4 regions of the Pseudomonas phenolilytica genome follow, and region 4 is predicted to be linked to each of the others. Evidence: predicted binding sites of a transcription regulator. Region 4 holds the regulator's gene; each other region holds the start of a gene.

Evidence for each region. Region 4 encodes sigma-54, which starts transcription at its own class of promoters, with help from an activator protein. Its sites were predicted from a motif close to ANTGGCATNNANNTTGCTNT; they were not measured.
Region 1: the regulator sigma-54 is predicted to act here: its motif matches at 1,065-1,084, upstream of nirB (nitrite reductase large subunit NirB).
Region 2: the regulator sigma-54 is predicted to act here: its motif matches at 1,067-1,086, upstream of HU825_RS16135 (CmpA/NrtA family ABC transporter substrate-binding protein).
Region 3: the regulator sigma-54 is predicted to act here: its motif matches at 1,285-1,304, upstream of flgB (flagellar basal body rod protein FlgB).

What each region holds. Positions count from the first base shown of each region.
Region 1 is NZ_CP058908.1:3,401,133-3,403,331, reverse strand. Features, by position in the region: gene nirB (nitrite reductase large subunit NirB) at 1-893, opposite strand, end outside; gene HU825_RS16160 (class I SAM-dependent methyltransferase) at 1,376-1,684, shown strand; gene HU825_RS16155 (bifunctional protein-serine/threonine kinase/phosphatase) at 1,671-2,199, opposite strand, start outside.
Region 2 is NZ_CP058908.1:3,394,481-3,396,679, forward strand. Features, by position in the region: gene HU825_RS16130 (BatD family protein) at 1-1,036, shown strand, start outside; gene HU825_RS16135 (CmpA/NrtA family ABC transporter substrate-binding protein) at 1,145-2,199, shown strand, end outside.
Region 3 is NZ_CP058908.1:3,898,702-3,900,900, reverse strand. Features, by position in the region: gene HU825_RS18590 (chemotaxis protein CheV) at 1-293, shown strand, start outside; gene cheR (protein-glutamate O-methyltransferase CheR) at 330-1,154, shown strand; gene flgB (flagellar basal body rod protein FlgB) at 1,347-1,751, shown strand; gene flgC (flagellar basal body rod protein FlgC) at 1,763-2,199, shown strand, end outside.
Region 4 is NZ_CP058908.1:1,918,690-1,920,888, reverse strand. Features, by position in the region: gene HU825_RS09180 (RNA polymerase factor sigma-54) at 132-1,637, shown strand; gene hpf (ribosome hibernation-promoting factor, HPF/YfiA family) at 1,712-2,020, shown strand; gene ptsN (PTS IIA-like nitrogen regulatory protein PtsN) at 2,029-2,199, shown strand, end outside.

The sequences.
Region 1 (2,199 bases), 1.5 Mb from region 4:
GCCTGTTCGAACAGCGGGGCGACCAGGCCATAGGCCGTGCCGCGATGGTTGGCGCATTCGCCGACGGCGTAGATGCGCGGGTCATAGGTCTGCAGGGTGTCGTTGACCAGGATGCCGCGGTTGCACGGGATGCCGGCCTGTTCGGCCAGTTCGCTGTTGGGTCGGATGCCGGCGGCCATCACCACCAGGTCGGCGGGGATCACGTCGCCGTCCTTGAACTTGACCGCGCAGACCCGGCCTTCGCCGTTGTCGAGCAGTTCGGCGGTGTGCTTGGGCAAAAGAAACTTCAAGCCGCGGCTCTCCAGGGCGCTCTGCAGCAGGGTGCCAGCGGTCTTGTCCAGCTGGCGCTCCATCAGCCAATCACCGATGTGCACCACGGTCACATCCATCCCACGCAGCTTGAGGCCATTGGCCGCCTCCAGGCCGAGCAGGCCGCCACCGATGACCACCGCGTGTTTGTGGGTCTTGGCGGTTTCCATCATCACCTGGGTGTCGGCGATGTCGCGGTAGCCGATCACACCCTGCAGATCCTTGCCGGGAATCGGCAGGATGAACGGATTGGAACCGGTGGCGATGAGCAGGCGGTCGTATTCGGCCTCACTGCCGTCATCGGCGATGACCCGGCGTTTGACGCGATCGATCTTCACCACCTTGCGCTTGAGCATAAGGCGGATGTCGTTCTCGGCGTACCAGTCCAGGTCGTTGAGCACGATTTCTTCGAACTGCTGTTCGCCGGCCAGCACGGGGGAGAGCAGGATGCGGTTGTAGTTGGGATGCGGCTCGGCGCCGAACACCGTGATGTCGTAGAGCTCGTTGGTGAGCTTGAGCAGTTCCTCAAGGGTTCGCACGCCGGCCATGCCGTTGCCGATCATCACCAGTTTGAGTTTCTTCATGCCCGTTCTCCGTGCCAGATGACGTCTGCCGCCCGGCCTGCTGGAATTTTTCAACAACAAAAAAGGCGTCCCACCGGTTCTCCGGTAAGGACGCCTTTGTCCGTGTCCCGCTCAGTCGGGAAGCCAGGCGCTCGTCGTTGAGGGCTGGCGCTATGTTCGTTGGTGTTGGACATTGCAGATGTCATGCCAATACCGTTGCGACCGGTAAAACGCCGGTGACGGTGGGCGCGAGAGGGCGCTGTGCGGCCGCCGCGCGCACCATGGCGAGGCCTGGGTGCGCGCTGCTGGTGCGCCCTCGTTGCGGCGGAGCACCGATTGACAGGCGCGCAACCGCTTGCATAAAGTCGTACCTATGCGCCGATTTAGTCAGCTACTTGCGGGGCGCCGGGAACCGAGAGGTTTCGAAATACCGCTAAAGCGCTGGTTCCGGTGAAGCCTCCCACCGCTGCCCAGCGGAACTCGTGAGGCGGAATCTCCAAAGCATGAACGCAACGCACGCACAGCTACGCCTGGCCCCGATCACCAGCGGCCTGATCCGTTCCAATCCCAAGGTTCTTCTCGGCGGCGCTCACCAGCCGTCCCTGCTGCGCTACCTCGATGGCTGGCCACGGCGCAACAGCCGCTCGCGCGCGCTGCTGGTGCAGTTCGCCGGTGCCGGTGAATCCCTCGCGCGCTTCGCCGACGACAGTTTCGACCTCGCGGTTATCCAGTCGCCTTCGCCGGAAAACCTCGACGAATGCATCCGCGAACTGACCCGCGTGGCACGGCAGGGCTTGATCACCCGTCGCTGAGCAGCGCTAGCCACAACAGCAGATTCGCCAGCAGCGAGAGCAGCGCCAGGCCACGCCAGACTTTCAGTGGTTCGCGCTCCAGCCAGGGGCGCGGACGCTCCGGCGCAGCCGGACATTCCCCCTGTTCGAGGCGCAGCAGCCATTGCTCGGCGGTTTCGTAGCGCTGTTGCGGATCAACGGCAACCGCCTGCGCCAGCAGCATATCCAGCCATGCCGGCAGGTCCGGGCGATAGCGGCCGAGCGGAGTCGGCACGCCGAAGCGGCGGTGCTGAAAGGGTTCGATTTCACCGTACGGATACTGCCCGCTGAGCAGGTAGTAGAGGGTGACGCCCACGGCATAGAGATCCTGACCCACGCTCGGCGCGGCACCGGCGAACGCCTCCGGGGCGAGGAAGCTCGGTGTGCCGGGCAGGCTGCCGGGCGCCTGGCGTGACAGCCCCGGACAGAACGCCAGGCCGAAGTCGAGGATGCGCAGCTCGCCGTCGTTATCGATGTGCAGGTTCTCTGGTTTGATG
Region 2 (2,199 bases), 1.5 Mb from region 4:
GATCGAGATTCGCTATGCGTTGTTCCCGCAGCACAGCGGCGATCTGCTGATTCCCGGCCAGCTGTTCAGCGCCACTACTGTCGCCAGCGGCAGCTCCCTGCTCGGCCCGCGTCCGGGCAAGGCCACCCAGGTCAAATCGCCGAGCATCCCGCTGCACGTCAAGCCCAGGCCCGCCAGCTATCCGGCTGACGCCCCGTGGTTGCCGGCCACCCGTGTGACCCTGGTGGAAGCCTGGAGCCCGGAGCCGGATCAGGCCATGCACGGCGAAGCCCTGACCCGCAGCCTGCTGCTCAAGGCCGAAGGTCTGTCCGGTGCGCAGCTGCCGTCCGTCGGTACCGCGCGTATCGCCGGCCTGCGCCGCTATCCGGACCAGCCCAACCTAGCCGACGAAGTGGACAGCAACGGCCTGATCGGCAGCCGCGAGGAACGCGAGGCGCTGGTGCCGACCGGCAGCGGCGAGCTGCAGCTGCCGGCCATCGAAGTGGTCTGGTGGAATACCCTCGAGGACCGCCTCGAACGCACCGTGCTTGCCGCGCGCACCCTGCAGGTGGCGCCCAACGCCAACCTCGACCAGCCACCGCTGGAACCGCTGCCGGCCGGCTCGCCCACCCGACCGCGCACGCTGCTGTGGCCGTGGCAGCTGAGTACCGCGCTGTTCGCGCTCACCACCGCACTCGGCTTCGCGTTGTGGTGGCGTGCGCGGCGCCAACCGGCCGTGCGCACCCTGCAGCCCGGCCCCACCCCCCGCAGCCTGCTGGATGATCTGCGCCGGGCCTGCCAGGCCAACGACACCCAGGCCACCCGCCAGGCGCTGGACGCCTGGGCGCGCCAGCAACCGGAAACCCTCGCCGACATGGCGGCGCGCTTCGTGCCGCTGTCCGATGCGCTCGACGGACTCAACGGCGCCCTGTACAGCGAAACCGGCCAACGCTGGCAAGGCGACGCGCTCTGGCAGGCGATCCAGACCCTGCCGCCGGCGCAGACACCCGCCGCCGAGCAGGAACCCGGCGTGCTGCCACCCTTGTACCCGCGCTGACCCCACCGCCGTGTGCCCGACCGCAGCGGTCCTGGCATATCGCTTGCTACGGAGCTGATCGAAGCCGGTGCGAACTGCGTGCCGGCCCGCACCAACAAGGTCGCCCGCATGCCCGCAACGCCCCGCTCACCAAGCCATGACGTCCTCGCCTGGGTTGCCGGAAGCGATGCTCCGGAGAAAAGCAGCATCAACCTCGGCTTCATGGCACTGACCGATGCCGCCTCGCTGATCGTCGCCGCCACTCAGGGATTCGCCCAGCCGTTCGGGCTGACGCTCAACCTGCGCCGCCAGCATTCCTGGGCCGGCCTGCGCGACAAACTGCTAGACGGCGAGCTGGATGCCGCCCACGCGCTCTATGGGCTGATCTACGCCGTGCATCTGGGCATCGGCGGCAGCGCGCCGGTGGACATGGCCGTGCTCATGGGGCTGGCGCAAAACGGCCAGAGCATCAGCCTGTCGATGCCGCTCAAGGAAGCCGGCGTGACCGATGCCGAAGCGCTGCACCGCTGCGTGCGCCAAAGCGGTGCACGCCTGACCTTCGCCCAGACCTTTCCCACCGGCACCCACGCGTTGTGGCTGTATTACTGGCTCGCCGCCCACGGCATCCATCCGTTGCGCGACGTGCGCACCCTGGTGGTTCCGCCGGCACAGATGGTGGGCTACCTGCGTCACGGTCGCATCGACGGTTTCTGTGCGGGCGAACCCTGGGGCGCACAGGCCGTGGCGGAACAGACCGGTTTCACCCTCGCAACCAGCCAGTCGATCTGGCCGGATCATCCGGAAAAGGTCCTCGGCTGCACCCGTGCGTTCGTCGAGCAATACCCCAATACCGCCCGTGCGCTGATCATGGCGGTGCTCGCCGCCAGCCGTTTCATCGAGCGCAACGACGAGAACCGCCGCAGCACCGCGCAGCTGATCGCCGCCCGCGACTACGTCGACGTACCGCTGACGGCCATCGCGCCGCGCTTTCTCGGGCATTACTGCGACGGCCTCGGCAACGCCTGGCAGGACGCCCATCCGCTGCGCTTCTTCGCCGACGGCGCGGTGAACATGCCGTTCCACTCCGACGGCATCTGGTTCATGACCCAGCTGCGCCGCTGGGGCCTGATGCGTCATGACCCGGATTACCACGCCGTGGCCCGCGCCGTGCAGCAGACCGCACT
Region 3 (2,199 bases), 1.9 Mb from region 4:
CGCTGAACTATCTGAAGGCAATGGCCGATGAGGGGCGACGTCCGGCCGATGAATTCATGATGATGATTTCCGATATTGAAATGCCGGAAATGGATGGCTATACCCTGACTACTGAGGTGCGTCACGACCCGCGTATGCAGGACATGCATATCCTTTTGCATACCTCGCTTTCCGGGGTGTTCAACCAGAACATGGTCAAGCGGGTCGGCGCGGACGATTTTCTTGCCAAATTCCAACCGGACGATCTGGCCACTCGGGTGGCGGAGCGGATAAAGCGTGCGGACCGAAACTGAGGCCATGACCTCTCATTATCAGGGCGGGAGCAATTAGTGTCAGGCGATCAGGATTTCGAGCAGTTCCGGATATTTCTTGAAAAGACGTGCGGCATCCTGCTGGGCAGTAACAAGCAGTATCTGGTCTCCAGTCGACTGAACAAGCTGATGGAGCAGCAGCGCATCACTTCGCTTGGTGAATTGGTCAGGAAGATTCAGAGCATGCCGCGCTCGGGCCTGCGCGAGCAGGTCGTCGATGCCATGACGACCAACGAAACCCTGTGGTTTCGCGACACTTATCCTTTCGAGGTTCTCAAGAACCGGGTGCTGCCCGAGCTGCTCAAGAGCGGCGCGGGCCAGCGGCTGAGAATCTGGTCGGCTGCCTGTTCATCGGGGCAGGAACCTTATTCGCTGTCGATGAGTATCGATGAGTTCGAGCGGGCGAATCCGAGCCAGCCGCGACTGGGTGTGCAGATCGTCGCCACCGAATTGTCCGGGACCATGCTGGCGGCCAGCAAAGCGGCCGAGTATGACGGCCTGGCCATCGCCCGCGGCTTGTCCAGCGAGCGACTGCAGCGCTACTTCGATGTAGCCGCGCCGGGGCGTTGGGTGGTCAAGCCGCCTATTCGCGCACGCGTCGAGTTCCGCACTCAGAATCTACTCGACAGCTATGCCGCGCTGGGCAAGTTCGACATCGTGTTCTGCCGTAACGTACTGATCTACTTCTCCGCCGACGTGAAGAAGGACATCCTTCGCCGTATCCATGCGACGCTCAAGCCAGGCGGCTATCTGTTCCTCGGCGCTTCCGAGGCGCTCAACGGCTTGCCCGAGCTGTATCAGATGGTCCAGTGCAGCCCGGGCATCATTTATCAGGCGCGGTAGCCCTTATCGGCGGCAGAAAACCGTCGTACATCATGACGATACGCGGCAACGCAGCGGTAAAGCCTTGCCGCTTTTGACGCCTAAGCGAATGATGCTCAGAATAAATCCTTTAAAATCAATTGCTTGAATAGATGGCATGGGCTTTGCTCAAGTTTGCGCCAGCAGACTTGTATCCGGCAGAGGTCCAGATCCATGAGCATCAGTTTCGACAAGGCGCTCGGCATTCACGAGAAGGCGCTTGGTTTTCGCGCCCAGCGTGCCGAAGTGCTGGCCAACAACATCGCCAACGCCGATACGCCCAACTACAAGGCGCGTGATCTGGACTTCGGCGCCGTGCTGGCAGCGCAGGCCGCACGCGGTGAGGGCAGCTTCGCCACGCGTACCACCGACGCCCGGCACATCGCCGCCGAAGGGCTGGAGATCGCCGATCCCTCGTTGCGCTTTCGCACGCCGGCGCATGCCTCGCTCGATCAGAACACCGTCGATCTGCAGATCGAGCAATCCAACTACGCGCAGAACGCCGTCGATTTTCAGGCGAGCTTCACACTGCTCAACAGTAAGTTCCGCGGGCTGATGAGCGCCCTGCGTGGCGAATAAGGAGTCCAGCCATGTCCCTGAGTAATGTCTTCAACATCGCTGGTAGCGGCATGAGTGCGCAAAGCACGCGCCTCAACACCATCTCCAGCAATATCGCCAACGCCGAGACGGTGTCCTCCAGCGTCGATGAAACCTACCGGGCTCGTCACCCAGTGTTCGCCACCATGCTGCAGCAGGCCAGCGGCGCGCCGAACGAGTCACTGTTCGCCGATCAGGACCAGGCCGGCGTCGGTGTGCAGGTGCTCGGTGTGGTCGAGGACCAGAGCGAGCTGCAGGCTCGCTACGAGCCTAATCACCCGGCGGCCGACGACAAGGGCTACGTCTACTATCCGAACGTCAACGTGGTGGAGGAGATGGCCGACATGATTTCCGCCAGCCGCGCGTTCCAGACCAACGCCGAGCTGATGAACACGGCCAAGACCATGCTGCAGAAAGTGCTGACGCTGGG
Region 4 (2,199 bases):
TGCGTAATCCAACAGTTCTGGCCTAGGCAAAGGCTTCGCTGGCAGGCATATAATTTGCTTTCATTCGGCGCCTGGCGCCTATTGGGAATAGGCGCGGTTGCGCCGGCACATAAGGTTCGAAGTCCTCTGCCATGAAACCATCGCTAGTCCTGAAGATGGGCCAGCAGCTGACGATGACGCCGCAGCTGCAACAAGCCATACGACTGCTGCAGCTTTCTACGCTGGATCTGCAGCAGGAAATCCAGGAAGCCCTGGATTCCAACCCGATGCTCGAGCGCGAGGAGGACGGCGATGACTTCAGCCACGCCGATCCCATGGCCGAAGCCGCCGACCAGAACGGCGAAGGCTCCTCTGCCAGCCAGACAAGCAGCGACAATCGTTACGAAGAACCCGCACATAACGCCGACCACCTGGAAGAAGGCGACTGGGGCGAGCGCATTCCTAGCGAACTGCCCGTCGACACGGCCTGGGAAGACATCTACCAGACCAGCGCCAGCAGCCTGCCGAGCAGTGACGATGACGATTGGGATTTCACCACCCGCACCTCAAGCGGCGTCAGCCTGCAAAGCCACCTGCTCTGGCAACTCAACCTGGCGCCAATGAGCGATACCGACCGCCTGATCGCCACGACCCTCATCGACTGCATCAATGACCAAGGCTATCTGGAAGAAAGCCTGGAAGAGGTGCTCGAGTCGCTGGACCCCGAGCTCGAGGTCGAACTCGACGAGATTGAAGTGGTGCTCCACCGTATCCAGCAGTTCGAACCCGCCGGCATCGGCGCCCGCAACCTGAGCGAATGCCTGCTGCTGCAACTGCGCCAGCTGCCCGAACAGACCGCCTGGCTGGAGCAGGCCAAGCAACTGGTGAGCGATTACCTGGATGTTCTGGGTAATCGCGACTACAGCCTGCTGATGCGCAGGATGAAGCTCAAGGAAGATGAGCTACGCCAGGTGATCGAGCTGGTACAGAGCCTCAACCCGCGCCCCGGCTCGCAAATCGAGGCCAGCGAGCCAGAATATGTGGTGCCAGATGTGATTGTGCGCAAGCACAACGATCGCTGGCTGGTGGAGTTGAACCAGGACGCCATGCCGCGCCTGCGGGTCAACGCGCAATACGCCGGCTTCGTCAAGCGCGCCGACTCCAGCGCCGACAACACCTTCATGCGCAACCAGCTGCAGGAAGCGCGCTGGTTCATCAAGAGCCTGCTGAGCCGCAACGAGACGCTGATGAAGGTCGCCACGCAGATCGTCGAGCATCAGCGTGGCTTTCTCGAACACGGCGACGAAGCGATGAAGCCCCTTGTGCTACACGACATCGCCGAGGCGGTAGGCATGCACGAATCGACCATCTCGCGCGTGACCACGCAGAAATACATGCACACGCCACGGGGTATTTATGAGCTGAAATACTTCTTCTCCAGCCACGTCAGTACGGCCGAAGGCGGCGAGTGCTCCTCCACCGCTATCCGCGCGATCATCAAGAAGTTGGTCGCTGCGGAAAACCCCAAAAAGCCATTGAGCGACAGTAAGATCGCTGGTTTACTGGAGGCACAGGGCATCCAGGTTGCCCGTCGTACCATCGCCAAATACCGTGAATCGCTTGGTATCGCTCCCTCAAGCGAGCGCAAGCGGCTATAGTGCGGCCAGGTTGAATGTTTCGGCGGCAGGTTCTGTACCGGCCACCTTCGCAGCAGGCAATTAGGAGAAGCAGTATGCAAATCAACATCAGCGGTCTTCATCTGGAAGTGACTGACGCCCTGCGTAGCTATGTCGAGGAGAAATTCGAGCGGCTGTCCCGCCACTTCGATCGCATCATCAGCATCCAGGTGATCCTGCAGGTCGAAAAGCTCAAGCAGAAGGCCGAGGGCACGCTGCACATCGCCGGCCGCGAAGTGGTGGCCAATGCCGAGCACGAAGATATGTATGCCGCCATCGATCTGCTGGTCGACAAGCTCGATCGCCAGCTGATCAAGCACAAGGAAAAGCAGCTCGACCACACCCAGGGCGTAGTGGCTCGCTGACTCGCATCATGATCCGACTGGAATCCATCCTGACCCCTGGGCGTTCCCTGGTGAACGTCCCAGGCGGCAGCAAGAAACGCGTCCTCGAGCAGATCGCCAAGGTGATCGCGCAGGACCTGCCCGACCTCGATGCTCAGGCGATCTTCGAAAGCCTGATCGCCCGCGAAAAACTCGGTTCC